4 regions of the Desulfomicrobium baculatum DSM 4028 genome follow, and region 3 is predicted to be linked to each of the others. Evidence: predicted binding sites of a transcription regulator. Region 3 holds the regulator's gene; each other region holds the start of a gene.

Region 1 (7,099 bases), 920 kb from region 3:
AACATGGCCCTTGAAATCCGGGCTTGCGGCCATGCGCCGGACCTCGTCGAGGATGGAAGCCCGGCTGCGCGAAGCGATGCGCCGACCCTGGTGCAGGGCCAGGGTGCAGAACGAGCACCCTCCGCCGCATCCTCTGTGGCTGGTCACCGAGTCGCGGATCATCTCTTCGGCCGGGATGGGCAGAAGATAGCCGGGATGAGCCTTGCGGGCGAAGGGCAGGGCGTAGATCGTGTCCATTTCCGTCGTGGTCAGGGGCGTGGCCGGTGGCGCGACAAGGATGGCGCGGTTGGCGACGCGCTGCACGGCCCAGTCCGTGCCGTCATGGACCTGCTTTTCGAGCAGCAGCGTGGCCCGCATCAGTTCCTTGGGATCGGCGAGCATGTCTTCGTGGCTCGGCAGCTCGATTTCAGCTGGAAAATCCTCGCCCACGGTCACGGTGCCGGGGATGCCCAGGATGTCCCGGCCCGCCGCGAGCCGGTCCGCGATGCTCAGGATGGCCCGCTCTCCCATGCCGTAGACCACGGCGTCGGCCTTGGCGTCGAGGAGGATGGGCTTGCGCAGGGCGTCGGTCCAGAAATCGTAATGCGTGATGCGGCGCAAGGATGCCTCGATCCCGCCCAGGATCACGGTCAGGCCGGGAAAGGCGCGGCGCAGCAGGTTGGTGTAGACGATGCACGCCCGGTTGGGCCTGGCTCCGGCCCTGCCGCCCGGTGTGTAGGCGTCTTCGGAGCGTTTTTTGCGAAAGGCGGTATAGTGGGCCAGCATGGAGTCGATGGCCCCGGCCGAGACCCCCGCGAACAGGCGGGGGCGGCCCATGGCGAGCAAATCCTCCGGGCCGTCCCAGCGCGGCTGGGTGATGATCCCGGTGCGCAGTCCGTGCGCCACCAGCGCGCGCCCGAGCAGGGCCATGGCAAAGGATGGGTGGTCCACATAGGCGTCGCCGCTGACCAGGAGCACATCGAGTTCATCCCAACCGAGCGCATCCATTTCGGCGCGGGTCATGGGCAGGAATTTGGGCTGGGGCAGGGATTTGCTGGAAAAAAGGCTCATGGTTCGGGCCTATAGGCTCCCGGAGTCATGTGGGCAAGAACAAAAAAGGCGGCCCGGAGGCCGCCTGAGACTGTGTCTGCTCTGCGCGTGATGCAGCTGGATAGGACGTTAGGCATCCGGAGCGCCGGGAGCGGCGTCCAGTTCCGGGTTCATGCCTTGGCCCATGCCTTGGCGCATGCCGCGCTGGCCGAAGTCGCCGTGGCCGCGTCCACCCATGCCTCTGCGCTCATCCATTCCAAAACCCATGGGCAGATCAATGCCAATTTCCTTGCTCACCCGGGATTGCAGGGCCTCGCGCCTGGTCTGCGCCTGGGCGCGCAGGTCGCTCAACTCGCCAACCAGGGCGGTGATGGTTTCGGGCTTGGTGTTGGGGTTGACGGACAATGTTTTGAGCAGGGTGCGCTTCTCCCACATGGCATTTCGCATGGGAGTCATTTCTTTGCGGTGTTCGTCCAAAATGTTCTTAAGCTGGTCCTGCTTTTCCTGGGTCAGCTGCTGCACTGCGGGGTTCTGATTCCAGCCCGGGCAATCGCCGCGCATTCCCTTGCCGCGCATGGGACCGGCGAAGGTCAGGGTGCTGAGTGCGATGATGCCGAAAATGGCCAGGATTGCGATGGTGGTCGTTCTTTTCATGAGATCCTCCGAATGGTTTTGAGTGCCGATTGTACCAGAGAGGATATCAAGTGCCGTGCCAGAGTGGCTTTTAATATCTAACTATTTGTTTTATTAAATGTTTAAATGATTAACGCGGTGTTTGCCGCGTTTTGGGCCCCGTGGCGACGGATAGAATCTGACCACCTGCTGTCCGGGGCTGGTCAGAACCTGACCAGTTTCAGGACGAATGCAGTTTTGGATTGTTCCGGTGGCGATTCGTGTCGCGCAGGGTTTTCTTTTCCAGGTTGCGGCGCATGGACTCCGTCAGGTCGACTCCTGTCTGGTTGGCGATGCAGGTCAGAACAAACAGGACATCGGCCAGTTCGTCGCCCAGATCGTTTTTCTCGTTTTCCTTGAAACTTTGATCCCCGTAACGGCGGGTCATGATACGGGCCACTTCGCCGACCTCTTCCATCAGAATGCCGAGGTTGGTCAGTTCGGAAAAATAGCGGACCCCGATTGTTTTTACCCAGGCATCGACGTCTTCCTGCAATTGATTGAGACTCACGAAACGCTCCTTTTCGGCCTGCCTACGAAATCCTGCCCAGGGTGGCAATGCGTCCGTGGCGGATGCATTTTCAAAGTCCGCTTCGGTCAGGCAGGGTATTTGCTAGAAGTGGGCTTCGTTGATAGTTTTCATGTTTACGGATCATCAACAGACCGCAAGGCGTGCCGGGCATGTCTTGCTTCAAGGACGGCGCGGGCAATGCAGAATCAGGCTCCCTTTTCGACATCCATTTTCTGGCGACGGCGCGGCCTGGTCCTTTTTGTGCCGGCGGTGCTGGCGGCCGTGATCCTGATCTGGTTCGCCTTGCAGGGGCGGGCGCGGGAGCAGCGCACCATCGCCCGCATTCTGACCACTCAGGGCGAGACATTGATCCGGTCCGTGGAGGCCGCCCGCCGCATGGGCATGCGGGGTCAGGAGGGGCGGCAGTTTCGCCTGCGATTTCTTATGGATGAGATGATCCGGCAGGGAGATCTGCGCTTTTTGGGACTGGTCGATGCCCAGGGGAGGTTCGAGGCCTTGAGCGAGGCCGAGCCCGGCAGCGGCGTCGCAGCGGAAGCGCTGACCGCCTTGCCTGCCTCCTTCGAGCCTGCGTGGTCGATCATCCGGCCTGGCGAGGAGCCGCTCTTTGTGGTTTATCGCTACTCGCGCCCACCCCGGCGCACCATGCAAGGGGGCATGGAACACAACACGTTTCCGCATCCACCCGGAGAGCGCACGCTTATTGCCGTGGGCCTTGACGCCTCGCTCTATCTGCGCGCCGTGCGCAAGGATGTCTTGACCTTGGCCATGGCCGGCGGTCTTGGTCTGGCCCTGGCCTTTGCCGGGGCGGTCACGCTTTTCTGGCGGCGCAAGGTGGCAGGTCTCGAACGGGAGGTGGCCAGGCAGGAACGCCTGGCCGCGCTCGGCACCCTGGCTGCCGGAGTGGCCCACGAGATCCGCAATCCTTTGAGTTCCATCAAGGGGTTTGCCACCTATTTCGGCGCCAAATTCAAAGCCGGGACGCAGGACCGGGAGTTGGCCGAGGTCATGATCGGCGAGGTCGACCGCTTGAACCGGGTCGTGACCGAACTTCTGGAGCTGACCCACCCTTCGGAGCTGCGCCTTGCGCCCACCGTTGTGTCCGATCTTGTCCAGCACGCCCTGAAACTCGTGGAGGGAGATTGCCGCAGCAAGGGCATTGCCGTGCAACTGCGCATCGCGGAGCTCGAAGCGCTGCCCCTTGATCCGGACCGCATGCTGCAGATCCTGCTGAACCTGTTCCTGAACGCCATCCAGGCCATGCCGCAGGGCGGCACCCTGACCGTTTCCGCCCAGCGCGTGAAGGATCGGCTGGAATTGCGCGTGGCCGACACGGGCCACGGAATCCCTGCGCAGGATCTGGACAGGATTTTCGATCCGTACTTCACTACCAAAAATCAGGGTACGGGCCTGGGGCTGGCCACGGTGCGAACCATGATGACGGCCCATGGCGGCCAGGTGCGGGTAACTTCCGAGCCGGGGCAGGGCACGCAAGTGATTCTTGATCTGCCTTTAAAAGGAGAACGCCGATGACGGCGCGAATTCTGGTGGTTGATGATGACCGGGCCCACATGACCATGCTCGTGGCCATGCTCGGCAGCTGGGGATATGAGGTCGATACGGCGGATGACGGAGCCATGGCCGTAGCCAGGGTGCGCGAGCGGGCCTACGACGTGGTCCTGACCGACGTGCGCATGGCCGAAGTGGACGGGATAGAGGCCCTGCGCAGGATCAAGAGCTACAATCCCTACCTGCCCGTGCTGATCATGACCGCGTATTCTTCCGTGGACGTCGCGGTCCAGGCCCTGAAAGCCGGAGCGCTGGATTATCTGCACAAGCCGCTTGATTTTGAGGAACTGCGCTTGGGCCTTGCGCGGGCATTGGAGCAGGGCATGGCCCACCGTTCGGCGCAGGCCCCAAGCGGCGAGGCTGACCCGGTTTCGGAGATGATCGGCGACTCGCTCCCCATGCGCGAACTCGCCGCCATGATCCGGGCCGTGGCGCCGTCCGAAGCTTCAGTCCTCATCTTGGGCGAATCCGGCACGGGCAAGGAATTGGTGGCCAAGGCGCTGCATGAGGGGAGCCCGCGCAAAGCCAGACAACTGGTCACGGTCAATTGTGCGGCGCTCGCGGAAAATCTGCTGGAGAGCGAACTCTTCGGGCATGAAAAGGGCGCGTATACAGGGGCGCAGCGACAGCGGGACGGGCGGTTCGTGCAGGCCGACGGGGGCACCCTCTTTCTGGACGAAATCGGAGAGATGGCTCCCGCGCTGCAGGCCAAGCTTCTGCGCGCCTTGCAGCAGGGAGAGGTGCAGCGTCTGGGCAGCGACAGATCCATCCGCGTCGATGTACGGGTGCTCGCCGCCACCAACCGCGATCTGGAGGCCGAGGTGCGCGATGGCGGTTTTCGCGAGGATCTGTACTACCGCTTGAACGTCATCGCCCTGCGCGTCCCCGCTCTCAGGGAGAGGCCCGAGGACATTCCGCTATTGGCCCGGCATTTTTTGCACCGTTTTGCGCAGCGCAACCGCAAGACCTATCGCGGTTTTACGCCCAGGGTCATGGACCTGATGCTGCATTACGACTGGCCGGGAAATGTGCGCGAGCTGGAAAATGTGGTGGAGCGCGCCGTCATTCTCTCGCCCGGTGAATTTGTCACGGAGAACGACCTGCCCGCAAATATGCGCGGGGCTGAAAAGCCGGTGAATGGTCCGGCGGTGGGCCTGTCGTTGGAGGACGCGGAGCGTGAGGCGATTGCACGCACTCTGGAGCAGGTGGGCAACAACAAGAGCGAGGCCGCGCGCGTGCTGGGGGTGACGCGGGTCACCCTGCGCAACAAGATGAAGAAGTTTGGGCTGGATTCGTAAGGGTGCGGCCTAATAGCGGTCCGGCGCGTAGCGCCTGGCCGGCAGACCCGTAGCCAGTTCCAGCTCCAGCTGTTGGACCAGAAGTCCCGGCTGCCCGTAGGGCTGGTGAGCCAGACATGAACCTTCCGGCGAGACCAAACTGGTGGCTGAATCCTGGAAGTTCAGGGCATAATTCACGCTGGCGAAATAGATGCCGTTTTCAACGCTGCGGCAGACCATGGCCATCTCGTAATAGGGCCCGTCAGGATCTCCCCATCCCTGGGAGGTGCGTCCGGCCGTATTGCTGCCCGTGCATTGGGGATGAAAGACGATCTTCGCCCCTCGGCAGGCGGCCCAGCGCACGGTTTCCGGATAGCGCCATCCCTCGTGGCAGATGGCCACGCCGAATTTGACCCCATTGATTTCAAAAATCTGCCGTCCCCTGCCGGGAATATAAAGTCCTTCTTCGCCCGGGTCGAGTTGGGTCTTGCACTGTCGCCCCATGATCTTTCCTTCGGGCGATATGACCTGCACCAGGTTGTAGCGGCCCTGCTCCGAAGGCCACTCCATGGGCAGGATGACCCCCAACTCGTGGCTGGCCGAGGCCTTGCAGACCTGATCCAGAGCGTCACGCAGTTCGGCTTGTTCGCACAAGGGGATGGAAAAATGCTGCCCACGCATTCCGGGCAGATAGGCTTCGGGAAAGCAGAGCAGGTCCACATCGAAAGATGCGGCCTGGTCCATGAAATCGAGGATATTCTGAAGCGACTGCTCCAGGGACTCGGGAACGGGGGCGGTGGCAAGTCCGATGCGCATGAATGATCCTTGGATGAGAAGAAGGATTGCATTAATGGAGGCGCATATAACGTGGAATATTTAAAAATTCAAGTACGTAGGTAGGGGTGATCGGTATGGGGTTTGAAGAGAATGCGTACTTAATTATGCTCAAGAGGGTGATGACGGCCAGGTGTTCCAACCCGTTCTCGGTATTGGTCGCCGTGAGCACCACAGAGCCATGATCTTCCAGATGGTCGACCAAGGTTGACCTCAAAAAATCTTCATCTTCCGCGATCAAAATGACAAGCAAGACAGATATGCATTCTCCAGGGATTTGGATGGTCTGTCTTACATGTATCGTTGCCAAATGCGTGACCTCGGTTTTGCGCGAAATAATCGAAAAATAATTCCTCGAAGTGAAAGCACGTGCTGCTCTCTACCGTCTTGTCCCATGGCATTGCATCACGAATGCGGTACTCCCTGTCCGTTGTGAACATGTGTAGTGTTCTCAGTGGATCAGCATGATATAGTGCGCAATAAGTTGCTCGGTTGTATTTTAAATCTTTCAGTCGTCAATCTTAAGTCATAACCTCTGGGTATCAATGAAAAAGAATGTATTGTATCCGGTCAGCGGCATGCATGGACAGACAAGCGGTGCAAAGGTGGGCGCGGGTGGCTGCTCGCCGTACAGGGCTTTGTACATTCCATTTGCCGAGAAAGTGATGCAGGCTTTGTGAATTTTGATACAAGGTGTTTTGCCGGACTCAAGCGGCATTTCGATTCACCGTAACCAGGGAGGACACCTTGCCAACCGTATCCATCAACAGTCTGGATCATGAAAAGTTTCAGGATCTGGTCAGAAGAAAAAGAATTGTATCCGTGATCCTGAGCACTCTCATGCTGGTCATTTATTTTGGTTTCATTCTGGTCCTGGCCTTCAGAAAAGAGCTCCTCGCGATAAAAGTCGGCGAGCACCTGACCATGGGCGTTCCCGTTGGACTTGCGGTCATCATTTCGGCCTGCGTGCTGACAGGCATTTACGTCACCTGGGCCAACAGCGCGTACGACGATGCGGTGACAAGCATTGTCGGCAACATGAAGGAGAAATGAGATGAATGAGTTTACCTCCTCCATCGGACAACCCAACGCGGTTTCCATCGGGTTCTTTCTGGTCTTCGTGCTGGCCACTCTGGTCATCACCTATTACGCAGCCAAACGCAGCAAAACCGCCTCACAGTTTTACGCC
Region 2 (7,099 bases), 750 kb from region 3:
AAAGACCCCAGGCTTCAACACAGACCGGAGCTTTGAAAAATCGCAGCGCATGCTCGTCAACAAGCTCAAACCATGAAAAATAAATTTTTTTGAAAAAATCGAAACAAAACACTTGCCAAAGCCATGCCCCTCACATAAACACGCTTCTCACGTCACGCCGAAGTGGTGGAATTGGTAGACACGCTAGGTTCAGGGTCTAGTCGGGGTTCCCCGGTGGAGGTTCGAGTCCTCTCTTCGGCACCAGTAAGTCAAAGGGTTGCAGCAGAAATGTTGCAACCCTTTTTCTTTTCCCGAATCTTCCCGTCTGCTCAAAACGCGAAACGCCGTCGAGCGGAATCCATGCAGCCATAAACAGGTCCGACCTATATAGCCGGGGGGCGTCATTTACGCTTCCGGCGAAGAAATGGTTGCCGACAAAGCCGGTATGTCCGTATGATTGTCTCCATGAGAAAAAGGCAAAGCCTTGATGCGACGACCGCACTCTTTATTTCCAAGGAGAGCCCGTGCTGAAACAAGCGCTGCTGTGCCTCGGCTTCCTGCTCCTGTGCATATGGCCCCAGGTCGGCATCGCCGGGACCCTCGACATCTACTACTTTGAATACCCGCCCTATTACCACCAGCTTGAGAATGGCCAGGCGTCGGGAATCATTGTTGATCTTGCCCGCAAAATCCTGGCTTCGGCCCAGGTCGAAGCCAAATTTCACTTCGTGCCCGCCAAAAGAATCCTGCACGAAATACAAAGCGACCGTCCGGCGGCCTCGCTGGGCTGGTTCAAAACCTCCGAGCGCCAGCAGTTTGCCAATTTTTCCCTGCCCATTTACGCGAACCGGCCCGCAGAAGTGTTTCTGCTGCGGGAGAATGAGCTCAAATTCCGCCCGTATGACAGCCTCGAAGGGCTGCTGCAAAGCAGGCAATTCTTTTTAGGGAGAGTGCAAGGATTTTCGGAAGGCCCCCGAGTCGACGCGATCCTGGCGAAGTACGAACACAAAACGGTGCAGGTCGCGGCGGATACGGTCCGCCTGCTCAAGATGCTCGAATCCAGGCGCTTCGATTTCATGCTGTTGCCGCCCGAGGAAGTCGATGTCCTCCTGCAGGCGGCCCAGATGTCCAGAGACAAATTCACGCTGCGCGCAATGAACGACATCCCGCAGGGCAACCTTCGCCACATCATGTACTCCAAAGCCGTGGACCAGGGCCTTGTTCGCAGGATCGACCAGGCCATACTCACCGAAATCGGCATGCTCCCGGCCGGACAGTAGCGCCCCGGTAGCCTCGCCCGGTCGCGATTTTTTTGGCGTAATTCAAGGCAGCGCTCATCAAGGGAGGCATCCGATGGTCAAGCTGATCGACGTGAAGATTCTCAAGATTTTTGTGAGCGAGGCGGTGCGGCACAAGGGCGCGCCCCTCTATGACGTCATCGTGAACGAAGCCCGCCGGCGCGGCATGGCCGGGGCTTCCGTTTCCAGGGGGGTCATGGGCTTCGGTGCGAGCAATCTTCTGCATACGGCCAAGATCCTGCGCCTGGCCGAGGATCTGCCGGTCATCGTCGAGATCGTGGACACGCCCTCGCGCATTGCCGATTTTCTGCCGGTGGTCGACGCGCTCGTCGAGGAAGGAAGCATCGTGGTTCAGGACGGCCAGGCCATTTTCCACCTGCCCATGCGCATCCGCGACGTGATGACCGAGCAGGTCGTTACCGTGGGAACGCAGACGCCCCTGGACGAGGTGGTGGAGTTGCTGTTGCGCAGGGAAGTCAAAGCCGTTCCGGTCATGGAGGCCGGACGCCTCGTGGGCATCATCACCGGCGGAGATCTGCTGGCCCGGGCGCGGATGCCCCTGCGGCTGGACATGCACGGTCACGTACCGACCGACCTGCGCCACAAGCACAGCCATTGCATTGAATTTGAGGGATTGCGAGCGCGCGACATCATGTCGGCGCCGGTCACGACCCTGAACATCACGACCACGGTCACCGACGCCCTGAAGATGATGGCGGCCCGGAACATCAAGCGCCTGCCGGTCACGTCCGAAGACGGAACGCTGATGGGCATCGTCAGCCGCACGGACGTGCTGGCCGCCATCGGACGAACCTCCGCGGTGGCGGCGCATCTCGACGTTCTGCCCGCCGGGATGCACGCCTGCGCCCGGGACGTCCTCTACACGAACGTGCCCACTGCCGCGCCGGACGCGCCCCTGGCCGGGGTTCTGGAACAACTCGTCGCATCTGCGCTGCGCCGGGTGGTCATCGTGGACGCGGACAAGACGATCCTGGGCATCATCCATGACTGGGACCTGTTGCAGTGTTTCGTGCGTCAGAACTCCCCCACGCTGGTGGCCAGACTCCTCGGCATCCTGACCCAGCGCGAGACCGAGCCTGCAGCTCTTGAAGGCATCGCCGAAGAGGTCATGTCCCGCGAGGTCTTGACCGTAGGCCCGGACGCGCCTTTAAGCGAAGTCATCCAAATCCTGATGGACAAAAAGGTCAAACGGCTCGTGGTTGCAGATCAAAAAGGGCATCTGCTCGGCATGGTCGACCGGGACGTGATCCTGAAGGCGCTGGCCAGACAGATCTCGCCCGCGCAATAGACGACGCCAGGTTTGCGATCTTGCCTGGGCGACCGCCTACAGGGAGACCCCGACCTCCTCCGGGGCGGCCATGCGGGGGGCCTCCTCTTCGCGTTCCTGGATCTGGAAACGCTCCTTGATCCGCGCCAGGGAGACCAGCTGCCCTTCCCGCGCCGAGGGAGTGAGAAAGGATTTGAGCTTCACTTCGAGCACCCGGGGATTGAGCTCGCTCTGTATGGCCCGGACACCTTCGATAATGATCTTCTGCAGCAGCAGATCGTGATCCGTGACCTCGCGAATCCGTGCGGCCAGGGGCAGAAAAACGAAGTTGGCCAGAATCACGCCGTAAAGGGTGGAGGTCAGGGCGATGGGGATGGTCGCCAGGACAACCCCCGTATCGTTCACGCCGGAGAGCATGCCGATAAGCCCCACCACGCTGCCGGCCAGCCCGATGGCCGGGCAGATGTCGGCCATGACCCGCAATACCCGCTCGGACTCGTCGCGGCGCTGCTTGAAAAAATACATCTCCGTGTTCAGGATGTCGGTGGTCTGCTCCCGGGAATAATTGTCGACCACGAAACCCAGGGCCCGGCGCAAGAACAGGATGGATGTCTCGCGCTCGTCCTCGACCAGAGTATGCAGCCCGCGAATCCTGCTCTTGACCGACAGGTCCACCAGGATCTCGACAATGGCGGCCGGCTCCCTCATCCGCGTGCGGTAGGAATTGCGCAGCACCTTGCTCACGAAAACAAGCCGCTCCATGCGGAAACTGGCGATGGCCGTTCCGAGGCAGCCCCCGAAAACAATCAGGAACGCGGACAGATTGAAATACTGGCCCACATCCCCGCTGATCACAAAGCCCGCTCCGAAGATCAGGGCGCAGAGCACAAGGCCCAGAATCGATTTTCCTTCCATCATTCGCCTCCCTGTTTCGACGCCGCGAGCCATTGCCGGAATCCTTCCCCGGCCGGGGCCTTGACCATGGGCAGCGGCTCCGTCGGATTCTCGGAACTCAAAACCAGCTCCACGCGCCAACCGGCGCCGGCACCGTCACCATCCACCAGCGGGCGCTGATCGCCATACCCGGCCACGAGCATGCGCTCGGCGGGCAGGCCTGCGTCCCGGATCAAAAAATCGGCCACATCGGCCGCCATGGCCACCGACAATTCCCACGGGCCCCTGGAACCAGCCGCAGCGCCACCGGGAGCGGCATGACCGACCACGGACAGGGCATGCGGCGCGCTGCGCAGAATTTCTCCCACGGCCAGCAGCGTTTCCTTGACATCTCCCCGCAAGACCGCGCGGCTCTTTTCAAAAAGCAGATCACCCGCAAGCACCACATGCAAGGACTTCCCCGGGACCGACTGCACCGCAACCAAGTCCTGCAGTCCATCGCGCGCGATCAGGTCTCGAAGACGATCATGCAGGCGATCCAGAATCGATCCGGCCAAGGCCTGGGGCGGAATGGTCTCGGTCCCGAGCGGCAAGGCCTTCACGGACAATTCCGAAACCGACTTGTATTGAATCTTCGGCAACTGAAAAATGTACAGGGCAGCGAACATGATGAACATGGTCATCATCAGGTCCGACCAGCAGATAACCCAGCTGGCGGGCCGCATCTGCTGCTCGCGGGCGAATATGTCAAAGTGTTGACTGAATGCGTTCACCTCGGGATGTTCGCCATCCGTACCGTGAATGCCGCCAAAGGGTTCGGCCGCGCCATACTTGGGCCGCTGGCCATGCCCGGGGCGGGAAAGCCGCGCCGACACGTCGCGCATGATTTCTGGTGTTGGTTCTCGCATGGGACTCCTCCGCCAGGACATGAGCCAGATTCATGCCAACGCAAAGATTCGATCAACGCATCCCAAACACGACACGGCTTGCACGGACATGTGGAAAGCTGTATGGCAAAAACCAAACGTAACCCCAACCAGGAGGAATCATGGCCATAGTCATCGACCACGAGGAATGCATCGGCTGCGAAAGTTGTGTGGAGATTTGCCCTGAAGTTTTTGCCATGATCGACGGCGAAGAAAAAGCCATGGTCACGGCCCCGGATTCCACGGCAGAATGCGCCCAGGACGCCATCGACGCCTGCCCCGTGGAAGCCATCAGCAAGGAATAGTTCGGTTTTTCATCTTGGGAATAGGGGAGTTCGGCTCCCCTTTTTCATTGGAGCCAACAAATGCTTGCGATTTCCCTTCGTTGTGCCCAAGGTGCGGCTTTGCACGCAGTCCCCGGCATGGAGCCTCAAGCGAAGAGCACATGGAAACACGCACCGAAAAAAAATATGTCCTCGACATGGCCCAGGCCCTTTTAGCCAAGACCATCATCAGCGCGCACTGCCTGCCCGATCCGCATTTTGCCGCAGCCACGGTGCACAGCATCTATTATGACACTCTCGACCTGCAATTCCTGAGCGAAAAGATCGACAGCACCTATTTCAAGGCCAAGGTTCGCCTGCGCTGGTACGGCGACTGGGACTTCAAGCCCGACAACGGACCGGCCTTTCTCGAGGCCAAGATCAAGGAGGGCGGATTGCAGCGCAAGGTGCGAATTCAGGTCTCCCGCACCGGACGCGAACTGGCGCTGCTGTCTCTCGGCGACCCCGAACTGGCCACCCTGCCCGCCCTGCTCGCCACACGCGGCGTAGGGCTTTGCGCCTCGGCCAGGCCGGTCTTCGTCATCAGCTATCGCAGGATGCGCTTCATCGATCCCATGACCGGCGTCCGCATCGCCCTTGATCAGGACATACACGCGTCGCGTCACGCCCTGTCCTGTCCCGGGGCGGCAGGGTCGCCGATGCTCTCCAGCGCCGTCATCGAAACCAAGGGAAACCTCGCAAGTCTCCCCCCGTATCTCGCGCCACTCATGACCATGGGGCTTAGGCCCGAGTCCTTTTCCAAATACCTGCACTGCTACCAGAGCCTGATGCAGCAACATATGTAAGGAGGCCCTGTGAACGAACTTCTCCCCAACAGCGTGGATTTTTTGGCCAACATATACGAGGCGCTGATCAAATCAGGAACATCCGGCCATGAAGAGATGGCGAACGTGGGCCTGACCACCTTCTTCATCCTGCTGCTGGTGTCCTTTTTCGCCTCGCTCTACATTTCGCGCCTCTATATCCGCTTCTACCGGCCGCGCGGCACCGGGAGCCTCGCCTACCGCTCCTTCCCGCTTCTTGGCATCTCGGTCACGGCCATCTTCATCTGCGTGCAGTTCTCCCTGCCCCTGTCCCTGGGCCTTCTGGGCGCGCTGTCCATCGTCCGTTTCCGTACCCCCATCAAAGAGCCCGAAGAAGTCGGATTCATCATGTTGACCATTGCCACCGCCATTTCCTGCGCAACCTTCAATCTTCTGTTCCTGCTCATTCTGCTGGCCGTCTCGACCTTCGGGCTGTTCCTCATCAATTGGCGCGGCCTGCCCCTGGCCGCCAGCGAACAGGGCACGATCCTCATCAATCTGCCCGGAAGCAACGCCGAAGCTTCCGCGACCACATTTTTACCCAGCGTCACCGGCATCGCCGGCGTGCGGGTCATCTCCGTGGTGGAAACCACAGAAGGCGCGGCCGTGACCCTGCGCTTCGCCAAGGGCAGCCCCGACCTTCTGACCCGTGTGCGCGGGCACGCCCTGACCTGCGCCCAGGGGGCCACGGTCTCCATGTTCAACGACCAGGTCAGCATCTGATGCCCGGGCCGCTCAGACGCCCGCTCGTCCTGCTGCTTGTCCTCTGCGGTCTGATTCTGGTCTACTTCGGGCTACGCCTGAACCAGTGGGGGGAGGAACGATCCTGGCGCATCGCCGTCTTGAGAGACGACCTGGGCAGTTCACGCAAGTCATCCCTGCTCGCCAAGCTGGGCATCCCCGTTACCGTCCAAAGACAAAAGCATGATGCCTCCGCCCTGATCGACGCGGCCCGGAACGACGCGCGCCCCTTGGCCGATTCCGCCATGCGGGTGGTGGCCATCCGCGTCGCGGACGAAGACCTCTATGATCCGGAAACCGGGCTCAAGGCCCACAGCCGCGAACGGGGAAGAAACTGGGAGCGTCCGGCGGGCGTCGTGGTCATGCAGGACGGGCGGGAGCTTTTGGCCGCGCCGGCCGGAATACGGCTGCAGGGCAATCGCGACACCCGCGACATGCTGCACAGCTTTCGCCTCTATTTTCGGAACAGCTATGGGCAAAAGAACGTTCCGGGCACGGCGTTCCTGGACGGTTCCGCAATGAAGATCCGCAAGGTGGTCGCGCGCACGGAAAAAAACCTCGTTCCCGGCTTCGTGAGCATGCTCGCCTTCGACGTGGCCAGGCGCATCGGCTCCATAACCCCGGACTATGCGCCGATCGTGCTCTACAGAAACGGCGAGAATCTTGGTCTTGGTCTAGCCAGCGAACACGTCAACCGCACGCACTGGGAACGAAAGCTACGCCACAAGGATTTCGCATTTTACATGCTGGAGTCCGACAATTCCGTCCTGGACACGGCCAGGTACAAGGCCCTGCGACTGCGCCTCGATCCTTTCTTCGGCCTGTG
Region 3 (7,099 bases):
CCGGCAACCCAAGGCCGGACGGTTTTCAGGCCGATGAGGAGAGGCAGCAGGCAGAGCCAAAAGAGGGAGAAATTGAGCAGGAAAAATTCTACCAAAGCTTTTGCGGTGAGCCGGTGCGGCGCGAAGATGGCTGTGTTGCCCTGGCGGTTCCAGGTCAAAAGCTGGTTATAGCCGGCGTTTTGCCGTTTGCGGTAGAGTTGTTCGACCCACGCGCCAAGGTAGGCCAGAGGCAGGGTCGCGATGACGACCAGCACGGTGGTGCGCATGTCGGCATCCGGTAGGCAGGCCAGAATGGTCAGCGTGGCGGCCAGGGAAAAGAGCGCCTGGGGCGGGATGTAGGTTCCGGCCGGGAACAGATCAAGCCAGAGCAGTTCGAAGAAAATGCCCGCGCTTAAAGCCGGCTGGAGGTTGAAGGACAGTCCCGCCCAGAGCAGGGCGGCGAAAAGCGGACGATGGATGAAGCCGAGGTCGATGGCGACCCGGGTCAGGGACAGGAGGGCAAAAAAAAACTTCCTCCGGCCAGCAGGATGAGGTCGTGAGTGCTTACCATGCCGATTTGGGTTGAGACGTTTTCATCATAAAGTAATCTTGGCCGTTGCCGACGGCACGCAGCGGAAGTCGATTTCCACACCGTGATCGGCGAAATACTTCAGGCAGGAACGGTCTTCCGCTCCCAGGGCAATGTGTTCGCAAATCTGCTCTTTGCCCGGTCCGTAATGCAGATTGCCGATGTTGACCAGGGAAAAGGACAGCCCGGTCATGTGCGCGGATTTGGCATCGGCGCAGTCGGAAAAAAGAATTAGCACATGATGGTCCGGGTTTTTCGTGCGAATGCTTTTCAACATCGAAGCAGCTTCGGACACCGGACAGCATTGAAAGGAGATGCCGCTCGGAACGGCCAGACTCATGATTTCCTGCCGCAATTCATCGGCGGCGAGGTCGTCGTTGGCCACCAGCAGGGTTTTGGCCCTGATGTGCGGTAGCCAGGCCTCAATGATCTGGCCGTGGACGAGTCGGTTGTCGATACGGAACCAGAGCACTCTTACGCCTCGGTGATTTTGCGGGTCAATACTTCGCCGGCGACAACGATGCCCTGAATGGCCGCGTTTTTGGCGTCCGTGGCCAATTGGGACAGGTCCTGGGTGCGCATTCCCAGAATCCTGAGCAGCATGGGCAGGTTGGCGCCGGTCAGGACGTCGACTTTGCCCGGTTGCAGGAGAGACAGGCTGATATTGGATGGAGTGCCCCCGAACATGTCGGTCAGGATGATCACGCCGTCGCCTGTTTCCATCTGTTTGACGGTTTGCTTGAGATCCGAGAGCAACGCGCTCATTTCCACGGTTCCTTCCACAGCTATATGGGCGCACTGCTCCTGCGGTCCCAAAATTGTCTGGGCCGCTTCAAGCAGATATTTTCCAAACTGGCCATGGGTTACCACGATCACTCCAACCATTACTCCTCCAGATTATCCAAGACTGAAATGCCGATGTTCGACAGATACATTGAAGCCCTGACCGCGCAGATGTGCCAGCACTGCCTCGGTCACGGCCACGGAACGATGTCGGCCACCCGTACAGCCGAAGGCCATGGTCAAACGGTAGCGCCCTTCCGTCGCGTAGAGCGGCAGGGCAAAATCCAGAAATTCAAGAAGTCTGCGCAGATACTCGCGGCCAGGGTTGCTGCCCAGCACGTAGCGGGCGATGGCCTCATCCTTTCCGGACATGGGTCGCAGCGCTTCGTCGAAATAGGGGTTCGGCAGAAAGCGCAGGTCCGTGACGTCGTCCGCCTCGGTCGGGGCGCCGTACTTGAAGCCGAACGAAATCAGGTGCACCCGCATGCCTTGGCTGCGGGAGGAGAGGCTCTCCCATTTGTCCTGAATGACTCGACGCAGATCGTGCACCGAATAATGCGACGTGTCGATGACCAGATCCGCCTGGGTGCGGATGGGCTCGAGTATTTCCCGCTCCCTCTCCAGTGCCCCTTCCAGACCGAGGTTGCCCGAGGTCAGGGGATGCGGGCGGCGGGTGGTAGCGTATCTGCGCAGCAGGATCTGGTTGGAAGAATCCGTGAAGATGACTGTCGGCCGCACGGAAAACTTCTGGATATCAAGCAGCACTTCCTTCCACTGTCCCACGAAATCGGGTTGGCGCAGGTCCATGCCCATGGCCAGCCCTGGGTATTCCTTGGCCGAGGAATTGAAGAACAGCTCGATGAGGGCCGGGGCCATGCGCGCCGGAAGCCCGTCGACACAGAAAAAGCCCATGTCCTCGAAGACCTTGAGCGCCGTGCTTTTGCCTGAACCGGACATGCCGGAGACAATGACCACGTTTTTCTGTTCAGATTCCAGCTGCATGGAGTTCTCCGGACATGTTCGGTCGGCCTAGACGGTCTGCAGCAGTTGCCACAGCCCTTCCTGGCCGGGAGAGTTGGTAAAGGCCTGACGGAACGAGCTGTCTTTTAGCAGGCGGGAGACCGTGGCCAGAAGCTTCAAATGCAGGCCGACCACGCTTGAAGGGGCCAGCACCGTGAAAAAGATGCTGGCCGGTTTGTGGTCCAGACTGGCAAAATCCACTCCTTCGTGGCTGCGGCCGACAATGACCAGAACCTGATCGATACTGTCCAGCTTGCCATGGGGTATGGCGATCCCATCCCCGATGCCCGTGGTTCCGAGCAGTTCCCGATCCATGAGGACCTGGGTCACGCGCTTGGGGTCAAGATCGGGGTATTTGGCCGACAGCCGCGAAACGAGTTCGGCCAGGACCTCGGGTTTGGTCCTGGCCGAGAGGTCGGAGATGATCAAATCCTTGTCCAGGTATTCAGCAAGCTTCATTCCCTATACCCCGGGGTCGATCAAACCGAAATCTCCGGTTTTGCGACGATAGATGACATTGATCCTTTCACTTTCCGCGTTGAGGAAAACAAGGAATTCATTGTCCGTGCTTTCGAGCTGCAGGGCGGCTTCTTCAACGATCATGGGCTTGGGCGAGAAGTCGTCTTCGGTCTTTTGGATAACGGGCTTGCGCTTGGCGTCCGCGTCGTCGTCAAAACCGCCGGCGTCCATGAGAGGGCTGTCGCTGCCGCTTTTGCGACGGCTCTTGTCCTTGTCGCGGGTCTTACGCATCTGGGCTTCAAGCTTGTCCCAGACCATGTCGACGGTGGAGTACATGTCCTCGCTGTCTTCGCGGGCGGAGATATGCACATTCTTGCCCGTCAGCACTATATCGGCAATATGCCGGAATTTCTCCACTTCGAGGTTGACCTGCAGGTCGGCGTCGGGCGTGCCGGACATGTATTTGGCGAGCTTGCCGAAGCGGTCCTTGGCGTATTTGCGCAAATGGTCGGAAGGATCGAAGTTTTTGAAATTGAAGGTAATCCTCATGGAAGCCTCCTCGATTGTTGAGGGTCAGCCCGTGGTCCGTCCAAGAGGAGCGGCCCGAGGGCGGGGTGTCAAAAAACTTGTTTTCGCTTGGATGAAGAATCTATCCCCAGCACCGCGCGATACTTGGCCACGGTGCGCCGGGCGATGTTCACATCCAGTGTTTCCTTCAGCACCGCCGCGATCTTTTCATCGCTGAAGGGGTGCTTGGGGTCCTCCTCGCTGACCATTTTCTTGATGATGGCCTTGACCGACTCGGAGCCGACCTGGGTGCCGTCATCCATTTCCAGCGCGGAGTTGAAGAAAAATTTCAGTTCCATGATGCCATGCGGGGTGGCCACGTACTTGTTCGTGGTGATCCGGCTGACCGTGGATTCGTGCATTTCAATGTCGTCGGCCACATCTTTTAAAATCAGCGGTTTCAGCTTGGTCACCCCGTGCTCGAAAAAGCCCCGCTGGAATCTGACAATGCTTTCAACCACTTTATATAATGTTCTTTGCCTTTGGTGCAAGCTCTTCATGAGCCACATGGCGGATCGCATCTTGTCGTGCAGGTATTCCCGGTCCGGGCCTTTGACCGCAAGGTGCATGTCGTCCATGTAATAGGGGCTCAGCTGCAGCTTGGGTAGGCCGTCGTCGTTCATGACGATGACGAAATCCCCCTCGTATTCGTATACGAAAACATCCGGGCTGACATAGATGGTGCTCTCGCTCCCGTAGCTGGCTCCGGGCATGGGGTCCAGGGACTGAATGATGTCCAGATAGGCTTTCAGGTCTTCCATCTGGATTTTGAACTTGCGCAGGAGCGGTTTGTAGCGGCGCTTTTCGATGTCTTCGAGATGGTCGGCCACCAGGGAAACGAGAATCGGATCGTCCTGGCCGAGCATCTCCAGCTGAATGAGCAGGCATTCCTTGGGCGAGCGCGCGGCCACGCCCACGGGGTCGAAGCGCTGCAGGCGATGCAGCATGGACTCGACCAAGGCCAGGGGAGAGAGCGTTTCGGAGGCGATATCCTCGGCCGAGCTCATCAGATAGCCTTGGGAATCGAGGTTGCCGATGATGGCTTCGCCGATCATCTCCTCTTCTTCGGTGATGTTGGACAGGCAGAGCTGCCACAAGAGATGCCCATCCAGGGATGGCTTGCCCGAGAGCCTGGCCTCGTAGGACATCATCTCTTCCAGGGCTTCGGTCTCCTTGAACTGTACCTGCTTGGCGGTGCTTGAAAAATCGCCGAGGTAGTTTTCCCAGTCCGCGTTGCGCATCAGTTCCGCGTCTTCGTGCGAAACTTCGGGACGTGATTCCATCGGAGCCTGGATATCGTGCTCTTCGGAAATTTCCTTGACCCCTTCTTCAAGCATGGGGTTCTCCAAGAGCTCTTGCTGAACGGCTTCAAGGAGCTCGAATCGGGAGAGCTGGAGCAGCTTGATAGCCTGCTGCAGCTGTGGGGTCATGACCAGCTGCTGCGTCAGCTTGAGGTTTTGTCGGAGTTCAAGGCCCATAATGGATTTAATCTCACCGTGTCAGAGGATTGCAGACAAGAAAACTACCTAGTACCGAATCTGCCATAAAGGTTAGGCCCTGGCAATCCTTGGAAAATCGTGTCCGCTAGAGGCTGAATCCCTCGCCGAGATACACCTTGCGCGCGCCCGGGTCGGCGACGATCTCTTCGGGGCTGCCGTTCAAGATGATCTGACCGTCGTAGACCAGGTACGCCCGGTCGCAGATCTGAAGCGTCTCACGGACATTATGGTCGGAGATAAGCACGCCGATGCCTTTGCCGCGAAGGTCCTGGATGATGGTCTGGATGTCGTCCACGGCCAGGGGGTCGATGCCGGCGAAGGGTTCGTCCAGAAGAATGAATTTGGGATTCTGGATCAGGGCGCGGGCAATTTCCAGCCTGCGGCGTTCTCCACCGGACAGAAAGGCCGCCAGTTGACCCTCGAGTCGGGTGATGCCCAGCTCGTCCAGAAGCCTGTCCGCCGTGCGCTGCTGCTCGTCCTTGGAAAAACCGGAGTATTCCAGGATCAGTTGCAGGTTCTGGCGCACGGTGAGTTTTCGAAAGATCGAGCTCTCCTGCGGCAGATAGCTCATGCCTGCGCGGGCCCTTTTGTGCAAAGGCCAGCGGGTGATGTCCATGCCGTCCAGAAGAACCTGGCCCCGCGTCGGCGGCACGATGCCCGCCAGCATGTAAAAGGTCGTCGTTTTGCCGGCCCCGTTGGGTCCCAGGACGCCAACCACCTCGCCCTGGCGCACATCAAGATCGATGTCGCGTACGACATCCCTGAGCCCGTAGCGCTTGGCCAGCTTCTGGCCGGTCAGCGTGGTCACTGCCCGGCCCCCGGCTTGCTTGCGGGGGTGTTGAAAATGGCTTCGACCCGCCCTTTGCCGCCCAGAACTTCGCTGCGGCTTTCCTTGATGAAGAGCTTTATGACCTCGCCCTGGATCTTGTTGGCGCCTTCCATGAGCATGGGATTGTCTTCCATGGTCAAGAGGTCCTTGTCGGCTTCGTAGGTCGCCTTGCCGCAGGTGCCGGTGCGGCCCTGGTCGGCCTTGATGCGCACGTTGCCCTTGGCGATGATCTTTTTGATGGACCCCTGCTCGTCAGCCACGCTCTGGGTGGCATTGCCGGAGCCTTCCTTTTTTTCCAGGAGCACGGTCAGCGTGTCGGACCACAGCTGGATGTCCTGGCGGATGACGTACACGGAGCCGGTGAAGACCACCTGATCCCCTTTCTGGGTGTAGGTCATGGTGTCGGAAGTGATCTTGACCGGGACGTCTTTGGCTGGGGCGGTTTGTGCGGCCCAGAGTGGAGTCGCGCAGGCAAGGAAGAGAAAAAGTATGAGTGAGCGCATTGGTAACCCGCTTGTCAGTTCATGATAACCTGGACGTTGCCTTGGGCCAGGAAGTCCCCTGTGTCCAGAAAATATGTCAGAGTGTCTGAGCGACCCCGCATGGATTCGCCAGTCAGTTCAACCGTGCCGCCGAGGAGAAGAGTGCTGTTTTGGCCGGTGTAGTCAAGGGTTTCGGAGCGCATCACGTATTGGCCCTGGGTGCCGTGAACCCCGCCCCACATCCTGGCCCGGTCTTCTTTCTGCCAGACCTGGCCCTCGGGAGCCCGGACTTCAATGGGTGCTCCGCCTTCCTCGCCCCAGTATACTATGATCGGGTCGGTGAGTGTCAATTCGTCACCGTTTTCGGCATAGTCGGCGCCCGTGGCGTTCAGGTTCCACAGTTTTTTGCCGTCCTTGCCCTGGCTTAGGTTCACGCCCTTGAGGCTGAGGTCCACGTCCAGATTCTCGATGGAGAGGTTCTCCAGCCGTTCGGGCCAGAGCAGCCGTTTTCCCAGCATGGCGATTCCGGCCAGGACGGCAAGGGCCAAAAGGCCGATCACCACGCGTTTCATTCCCGGACCCAGCCCTGCCACATGTCTTCGAGTTTGCCCTGGGCGCGCAGCACGAAATCGATGGCTTCGCGCACTGCGCCCTGGCCGCCCATGGCCCTGGTGGTCCAGACGGCGAGTTTGAGTATTTCGGGCCGGGCATTGGGCACGGCGATGGGCAGTCCGACCAGGGACATGGGTGCGGCGTCGACCCAGTCGTCCCCGACATAGGCCATGTTCGAGAGGGGGATGCCGGTCTGTTCGGAAATTCCGCGCAGGACCGGGGCCTTGCGGTGATGGCCGGGATGGTAGTGGGTGATGCCAAGCTCCGTTACCCGGCGGCG
Region 4 (7,099 bases), 1.4 Mb from region 3:
GAGCTGCGCGCCCTGCTTCCCGGCGGATACGCCCCGCGCATCCTCGTGGGACAGGAAGGGTACACGGCCATGGCCACCCTGCCCGAGGCCGATCTCATCCTGGCCGCCCAGGTCGGAGCGGCCGGGCTGGTGCCCGCGCTGGCCGCGGCGCGGGCCGGCAAAGTGCTCTGCCTGGCCAACAAGGAGGCCCTCGTTCTGGCCGGAGACCTTTTCCGCCGAACCTGCCGGGTCAGCGGCGCCGTCATTCTTCCCGTGGACTCGGAACACAACGCCCTGTTTCAAGCCTATGCAGGCCATGACGGCCGGCAAGCCTGCCGCCTGATCCTGACCGCATCGGGCGGACCGTTTCGCGCAAAAAGCCTGCAGGAGATCCAGGCCGCGACCCCGGCCCAGGCCCTGAAACACCCCAACTGGTCCATGGGCGCAAAAATTTCCATCGATTCCGCAACCATGATGAACAAGGGACTTGAGATCATCGAGGCCGTGCATCTTTACGGTGCGTCCCTGGACGAGGTGGACGTGGTGGTCCATCCCCAATCCATCGTCCACTCCCTGGTCGAATACGAAGACGGCTCGCAACTGGCCCACCTGGGCATGCCGGACATGGAGATCCCCATCGGCTACTGCCTGGGCTATCCCCACCGCCTCCACATCGGGCTTGAGCGGCTCGATCTGGCCAAGATCGGCACCCTGACTTTCGAGGCCCCCGATCTGTTGCGCTTTCCCTGTCTTGGCCTCGCGCGGGAAGCCCTTGCCGCCGGCCCAAGTCATCCGGTGGTGCTCAATGCCGCCAACGAGATCGCAGTCCAGGCCTTCCTGGACGGTCGCATCTCCTTCCCTGGAATTGCCCGGCTTATCGAACACATGCTGTGCAAACATTCCTTGACCTCCATGCATGATCTGGAGGACATTTTGGACCTCGATGCGCAAACACGAACTCGGTCCGAAGAGGCCATAGGAAAGAGCGAATGGTAACCAGTATACTGGCGGTGGTTGTGGTCCTGGGCGGACTGATCTTCTTTCATGAGCTTGGACACTTCGTGGTCGCGCGCGGCATGGGCATGGGCGTGAGCGTCTTTTCCCTGGGATTCGGGACGCGCCTCTTCGGCTTCACCCGGGGCAAGACCGACTATCGGGTCTGCGCTTTTCCCCTGGGCGGCTACGTGCAGCTCGTCGGCGAATCCGTGGATGCCGAACTTCCCGAAGGCTTTGGCCCGGAGGAGTCGTTTTCACGCCGTCCGCCCTGGCAGCGCATGCTGGTCGTGCTGGCCGGGCCCGTGTTCAACTTTATCCTGGCCTGGTTCATTTTCTGGGGTCTGGCCTACAGTCAGGGCGTGCAGGAGCTCCTTCCCGTCATCGGGCAGGTGACCAACTCGAGCGCGGCCGAAGAAGCCGGCATCGTGCCCGGAGACCACATCATCGAGATCGATGGCGTACAGATCGCAATCTGGGACGATCTGGTCGAGCGCATCGAGGCCAATGAGGGCGGTCCGATGCTCCTGACCGTGCAACGAGACACGGCGCTCTTTTCCGTACAGGTCACTCCGAGGCTGCAAGAAAAACGCAACCTGTTCGGCGAAGTCAAAACCATGCCCATGCTCGGCATCGCGCCCAAGGGCGAACTCCTCAGCCGCGAGCTTGGCATTGTCGACGCCGCGGTTCAGGGCGCGCGCCAGATCTGGGAAGTCAGCGGGCTGATGGTCATGGGTATCGTCAAACTCATCGAGCGGGTCATCCCCGTGTCGGACATGGGCGGGGTCATTCTCATCACCGAGATGATCCACAAGGAAGCGCAAAACGGCATGGTCAACCTGCTGGCCCTGACCGCGCTGATCAGCATCAACCTCGGCATCCTGAACCTGCTGCCCATCCCGGTTCTGGACGGCGGACATATCCTCTTCTTCTTTCTGGAAACCATCACCGGAAAACCCCTGAGCCCACAAGTGCAGCACATTGCCCTGAAGATCGGCATGATGCTGCTCCTCATGCTCATGGTCCTGGCCACATTCAATGATATCCTCCGACACTTCAAGTAGCCGGTATCTCGCGCTGAACTGCGCCGAGGAACGCATTCAGGTTGTCCTTGGCACGGCCCGGGAGGTCATGTTCAGCGAAGAGGTCCACTGCCCCGGGCAGTCCATCCGTCACCTGCCCACGGCCATCGAGCGGGCGCTGCGGGTACAGGCCATACGTGCCGGCGACCTGGCGGGCATCGCCTGCGTGCGAGGCCCGGGTTCATTCACGGGCCTGCGCATCGCCCACGCGGCCATGCACGGACTGTCCCGCCCGCACGCCATCCCCATGGCCGGGCTGCACTATCCAGATATTCTGGCCGCCCAGGCCGGCCCTTTTGCGCAGGGCGGGGAACTCTGGGTTCTGACCTACGCCCGCAAGGGGCAGGTCTACATCCAGGGTTTTGACGCGGGCGCTCCCCTGACCCCTGTCCGTCCGCTGCCCGTAGCCCTGGCGTACGAACAGCTTGAGGCACGCCCGGCAGGCATCTTCCTGCTTGGCAGCGGCCTGCGAAAGAATCCCGAATTTCTTACTCTGCCGGGTACGATAGCCCTGCCGCAGATTCTCGACACGCCCATGCCGGCCGCTCTGCTCGCTGCGGCGTGCGCGGCCGCATACTCAAGCCACCCCCCTCAGCCGTTGTACCTGCGCAAATCCGATGCCGAGGACAATCTGGTCTCCATCGCCGCCTCGCGCGGCATTCCGGCCGCCGAGGCCCGCAAGCACATCCCCGATTTCGAATAATCTCGTCCGACATGCGATGTCGGACAAAATTCTTCTAAAGAAAATCTTCTTCCTGCCGATTCACTCATCAAGACCAAAGAGCAAGGCCCGCAAACTGCTCGATCCAAAGGCAAGGAAGCCGCTAATCTTTCAAGGAGGAATTTTTATGTCACTCGTAATCAACCACAACCTGATGGCCATGAACGCGAACCGCAACCTGGCGAGCGCGTACGGGAACCTGTCAACATCGGTCAGCCGCCTGTCTTCAGGCCTGCGCATCACCACCGCCGCCGACGACGCTGCGGGCCTCGCCATTCGCGAGCTCATGCGTGCGGATATCGCATCCCTGAACCAGGGTGTCAGAAACGCCAACGACGCCATCTCCATGATCCAGACTGCGGACGGCGCGCTCGGCGTCATCGACGAAAAGCTGATCCGCATGAAGGAACTGGCGACCCAGGCGGCCACCGGCACCTACAACTCGGACCAGCGCCTGATCATCGACTCGGAGTACCAGCAGATGGCCTCGGAAATCACCCGAATCGCCAACGCCACGGACTTCAACGGCATTTACCTGCTGAACGGCAATCTCTCAGCTACGTCCACCGGAGTCTCCAGCTGGGCGAGCAGCCACGACGGCAGCGCCTTGGCCTCGACGGGCCCGCTCAAGATCCACTTCGGTACGGGCAACGATTCCGCGGAAGACTACTACTACATCGCCATCGGCAACTCCACCGCCTCCGCTCTCGGCGTGGGTAACGCTTCCGACAGAACCAAGGCGAACGGCACGCACGGCGTAGCCTCCGGCGGCTACAGCATCTCCACCCAGCAGGGTGCGCAGGAAGCTCTGGCGGCTCTCAACGCGGCCATCACCTCCAAGGACAACATCCGCGCCAGCCTCGGTGCCTTGCAGAACCGGCTTGAGAACACCATCACCAACCTGCAGATCCAGGCCGAGAACCTGCAGGCGGCCGAGTCCCGGATCTCCGATGCCGACATCGCAACGGAAATGACCAACTTCGTGCGCAACCAGATCCTGACCCAGTCTGCTGTGGCCATGCTCTCCCAGGCCAACTCCCTGCCGCAGATGGCCTTGCAGCTCATGGGCGCATAATCTCAGTAACCTGAAAAACCTCGCTTGCGGCCGGGTTGCGAAAAGCGGCCCGGCCTTTTTAACTCGATAGTGTTGATTCTGGCACCAGGTTTGCTCGAAGCGTGAGTAGATTCGCCCAATCCAACGCACCAGAGGAACGCCATGGCTGATGACCTGACCACTTCGCTTGCTTCCGGATCCATCCGTTTCACGGGCCTCGGCTCCGGGACGGACTTCGACTCGATGATCACCAAACTCATCGAGATCGAGCAAGTCAGGACCAAACGGCTCGAGAGTTGGCGGTCTGATTGGGAAGCCAAGAGCGACGCCTTTGACTCGCTCTCTTCGAACATGCTCTCCCTCAAGACGTCCCTGGACTCCATGAACACCACGGACGAATTTCTGACCAAGAACGCGGTCTCTTCCAACACCACCGCCCTAACCGCCACGGCAGGCAGCACCGCGGAAGAAAGTACCCACCAAGTGGATGTGCTTTCCCTGGCGACCAACGACATGCACATGGGGTCGGTAATTTTTTCCTCCCCGGACAAAATCATAAGCGACGGCGCAGCGGGCGCTTTTGTCTTCACGGCCGGTTCCCGGCAGGTCACCGTCAACGTCACCAGCACCACGACCCTGACCCAGTTCGCCAGCCTCATCAACTCCGACGCGGACAATCGCAATTATGTACGCGCAAGCGTGGTCAACGACGGCAGCGGATACAGGCTCCAGATCCGTGGCATGAACCTGGGCGCGGGCAATGATTTCATCGTCGACAACAGCGCGACCTCGGCCAATCTGCTGACGAATTTCGCACAAGGTCAATTCATCGAAACCCAGAATGCCGGCAATGCCAGGCTTCGGGTCGATGGCTTCCCTCTTGATCCTCCCACCCCCTCCGAGGATATACTCAAAGCCACCTTCACCGGCAAAACAACCGCGGATACTATCACAACCACCGATGGAACCTTCAAGCTCGCCTATGACGGCACCTTGTATTCCGTTGATGTGACTGCTGCGGACACCTACGCCTCGCTGGCCGGAAAAATCAACACCGCAGTCGGATTCTCCATGGCCACGGCCGCAGACGTATCCGGCAATGTCGAGCTGACCCTGACGGGCGAGGCGGGCTCGGACAAGCAGATTTCCATCATAAGTTCCCCCGGGACCACGGTCGGCGCCCTGCAACCGGGAGCCTTCGCGCAGATCCAGGGTGCCACCGACGGCTACTTCGAACGCAGCACCAATTCCATTTCCGATATCGTCTCCGGCGTGACCATGAACCTGGCCAGCATAGGCAGTTCGACCATCACCACCAGCCTCGACCCGCAGGCGGTCACCGCGAAAGTGCAGACCTTTGTCGATGCGGTGAATTCCGTGCTGCAGGAGATCAAGGACCAGACCCAGGTCACCACCGTTGGCGAAAATGTTTCCGGTTCCCTTTTGACCGGCAACTACGGCATGCAGATGATTCAGCAGAAGCTCAAAAATATCCTGGCGGAAAAGGGCGTGGGATTCGACTATGACATGGACCCACTGGTCTCCCTGGGCAGCGTAGGCATCACCACGGACACCAGCCAGGGCTCCGCGACCTTCGGCCTGCTGGTTTTCGACTCCGGCGCCTTTACCGCGGCCCTCAAAACCGACCCCGACGCCGTGGCCCGCCTCTTCAGCGCCGACAATTATCCTTCGACCAAGGAAATGGTGGACGGCGTTGCGGTGGAATCCTCGAACTTCAACTTCGAGTCCTCCATCAAGGGCATCACGCAAGCCGGGGAATACTCCGTAAGCTATACCGTGGGCGCCGGCGGCGACATAACATCCGCCAGCATCAACGGATTTCCGGCCAGCATCGACGGCACAAAGATCGTGGCCACAGGGGACGGGAACGCGGCGCGAGGCCTTTCCCTTGAAGTCATCAACCTTACGGCGGGCACATATTCCGGTTCGGCCCAGATCAAATCCGGCAAAACCCAGGAACTGATCGACGAACTCAAAAGGTTGACGGACTCAACGACCGGAACCCTCGAAGTCTTGAAAGACAACTATCAGGACATCATGGATTCCATCGACGACAAGATCGCTTATGAAGAACGCCGCCTGGCTCTCCTGGAGAAGAACCTGCGCCTGCGTTTTGCCAATTTGGAAGCCGTTCTCGGCACCTACGACAACATATCCACACAACTCAGCTCGCAAATCAGCAGTTTGTCCAGCAAGTCATAGAAAGGAGTTCGCACAGTGCACAAAGCCGCCAACGCCTACATGCAGACCAAGGTCACCACCACAACCCCCGGCCATCTCGTGGTTCTGCTTTACGACGGAGCCATAACCTTTCTGGAACAGTCCAAGGAAGAAATTCTGGCAAAAAACTACGCCAAAAAGGGTATCCTCATCTCCCAGGCTCTCGATATCATCGCGGAACTCGACGGTTCCCTGAATACGGACAAAGGCGGAGAAATCGCCCAGAACCTGCACAAGCTCTACATGTACTGCAACACCCGCCTGCTGCAGGCCAACCTCAAGATGGATACCGGGATTGTGGACGAGGTGATCGGAATCCTGTCTGCTTTCAGATCAGCCTTTTCGGAAATCTCGAACAACCAGGCTTACCAGGCGCCTCCCAAAGCTGCTTCCTATTACGCCAGATAGGCAGGACCGCCCTGCCCTGGCCGGCATGTAAGGCACGCATTCTGCAGACGATTTCCCAGACCACACCTCAACAGGGAAAACACGCATGTGCGGCATAGCCGGCTTCTTCAACCCCAGCGGAATCTCTTTTCAACGCGACGTTCTTGCGTCCATGGCCCAGGCCCTGGCCCATCGCGGACCGGACCACCAGGGCCTGTTCCAGGACCGTTGCTGCGCCCTGGCCTACAGGCGGCTCTCCGTCATAGATCTGGCAGGGGGCAACCAGCCTGTGATCCACGAACCATCCGGCGCGGTTCTGGTCTTCAACGGCGAAATCTACAACTACCAGCCGCTGCGGGCCGAACTTGCCAGTCTTGGCCATGTTTTCCGCACGCATTCGGACTCGGAAGTCCTGCTCGCGGCCTACCTGCAGTGGGGCGACACATGTCTGCGCCGCCTGGTCGGCATGTTTGCCTTCGCGGTCTGGAACCCACGGGAGCAGACCCTTTTCCTGGCTCGGGACCGCATGGGCAAGAAGCCGCTTTTTTATACGCTCCTGCCCGACGGAACACTGATCTTCGCCTCGGAGATCAAGTCCATCCTGCACTTCCCGGGCGTGCCGCGCCGCATGAATCCCCTGGC

What was found. Region 3 encodes sigma-54, which starts transcription at its own class of promoters, with help from an activator protein. Its sites were predicted from a motif close to CTGGCACGGNNNNTGCTT; they were not measured.
Region 1: the regulator sigma-54 is predicted to act here: its motif matches at 1,728-1,745, upstream of DBAC_RS05170 (periplasmic heavy metal sensor).
Region 2: the regulator sigma-54 is predicted to act here: its motif matches at 4,389-4,406, upstream of DBAC_RS14890 (OmpA/MotB family protein).
Region 4: the regulator sigma-54 is predicted to act here: its motif matches at 3,929-3,946, upstream of fliD (flagellar filament capping protein FliD).

What each region holds. Positions count from the first base shown of each region.
Region 1 is NC_013173.1:1,097,599-1,104,697, forward strand. Features, by position in the region: gene DBAC_RS05165 (YgiQ family radical SAM protein) at 1-1,050, opposite strand, end outside; gene DBAC_RS05170 (periplasmic heavy metal sensor) at 1,159-1,683, opposite strand; gene DBAC_RS05175 (nucleotide pyrophosphohydrolase) at 1,883-2,212, opposite strand; gene zraS (two-component system sensor histidine kinase ZraS) at 2,411-3,763, shown strand; gene DBAC_RS05185 (sigma-54-dependent transcriptional regulator) at 3,760-5,097, shown strand; gene DBAC_RS05190 (carbon-nitrogen hydrolase family protein) at 5,107-5,892, opposite strand; gene DBAC_RS05200 (DUF485 domain-containing protein) at 6,658-6,963, shown strand; gene DBAC_RS05205 (sodium:solute symporter family transporter) at 6,965-7,099, shown strand, end outside.
Region 2 is NC_013173.1:3,362,309-3,369,407, forward strand. Features, by position in the region: tRNA gene DBAC_RS14870 (tRNA-Leu) at 157-243, shown strand; gene DBAC_RS14875 (substrate-binding periplasmic protein) at 504-1,259, shown strand; gene DBAC_RS14880 (DUF190 domain-containing protein) at 1,333-2,586, shown strand; gene DBAC_RS14885 (motility protein A) at 2,623-3,483, opposite strand; gene DBAC_RS14890 (OmpA/MotB family protein) at 3,480-4,367, opposite strand; gene DBAC_RS14895 (ferredoxin) at 4,508-4,690, shown strand; gene DBAC_RS14900 (polyphosphate polymerase domain-containing protein) at 4,831-5,514, shown strand; gene DBAC_RS14905 (DUF4956 domain-containing protein) at 5,524-6,255, shown strand; gene DBAC_RS14910 (CotH family protein) at 6,255-7,099, shown strand, end outside.
Region 3 is NC_013173.1:173,848-180,946, forward strand. Features, by position in the region: gene DBAC_RS00720 (hypothetical protein) at 1-266, opposite strand, end outside; gene DBAC_RS00725 (PTS sugar transporter subunit IIB) at 576-1,040, opposite strand; gene DBAC_RS00730 (PTS sugar transporter subunit IIA) at 1,043-1,453, opposite strand; gene rapZ (RNase adapter RapZ) at 1,466-2,353, opposite strand; gene DBAC_RS00740 (PTS sugar transporter subunit IIA) at 2,381-2,830, opposite strand; gene hpf (ribosome hibernation-promoting factor, HPF/YfiA family) at 2,834-3,379, opposite strand; gene rpoN (RNA polymerase factor sigma-54) at 3,448-4,875, opposite strand; gene lptB (LPS export ABC transporter ATP-binding protein) at 4,982-5,704, opposite strand; gene DBAC_RS00760 (LptA/OstA family protein) at 5,701-6,228, opposite strand; gene lptC (LPS export ABC transporter periplasmic protein LptC) at 6,243-6,779, opposite strand; gene DBAC_RS00770 (KdsC family phosphatase) at 6,776-7,099, opposite strand, start outside.
Region 4 is NC_013173.1:2,736,983-2,744,081, forward strand. Features, by position in the region: gene dxr (1-deoxy-D-xylulose-5-phosphate reductoisomerase) at 1-975, shown strand, start outside; gene rseP (RIP metalloprotease RseP) at 969-2,036, shown strand; gene tsaB (tRNA (adenosine(37)-N6)-threonylcarbamoyltransferase complex dimerization subunit type 1 TsaB) at 2,011-2,757, shown strand; gene DBAC_RS11945 (flagellin N-terminal helical domain-containing protein) at 2,903-3,850, shown strand; gene fliD (flagellar filament capping protein FliD) at 3,992-6,052, shown strand; gene fliS (flagellar export chaperone FliS) at 6,068-6,478, shown strand; gene asnB (asparagine synthase (glutamine-hydrolyzing)) at 6,564-7,099, shown strand, end outside.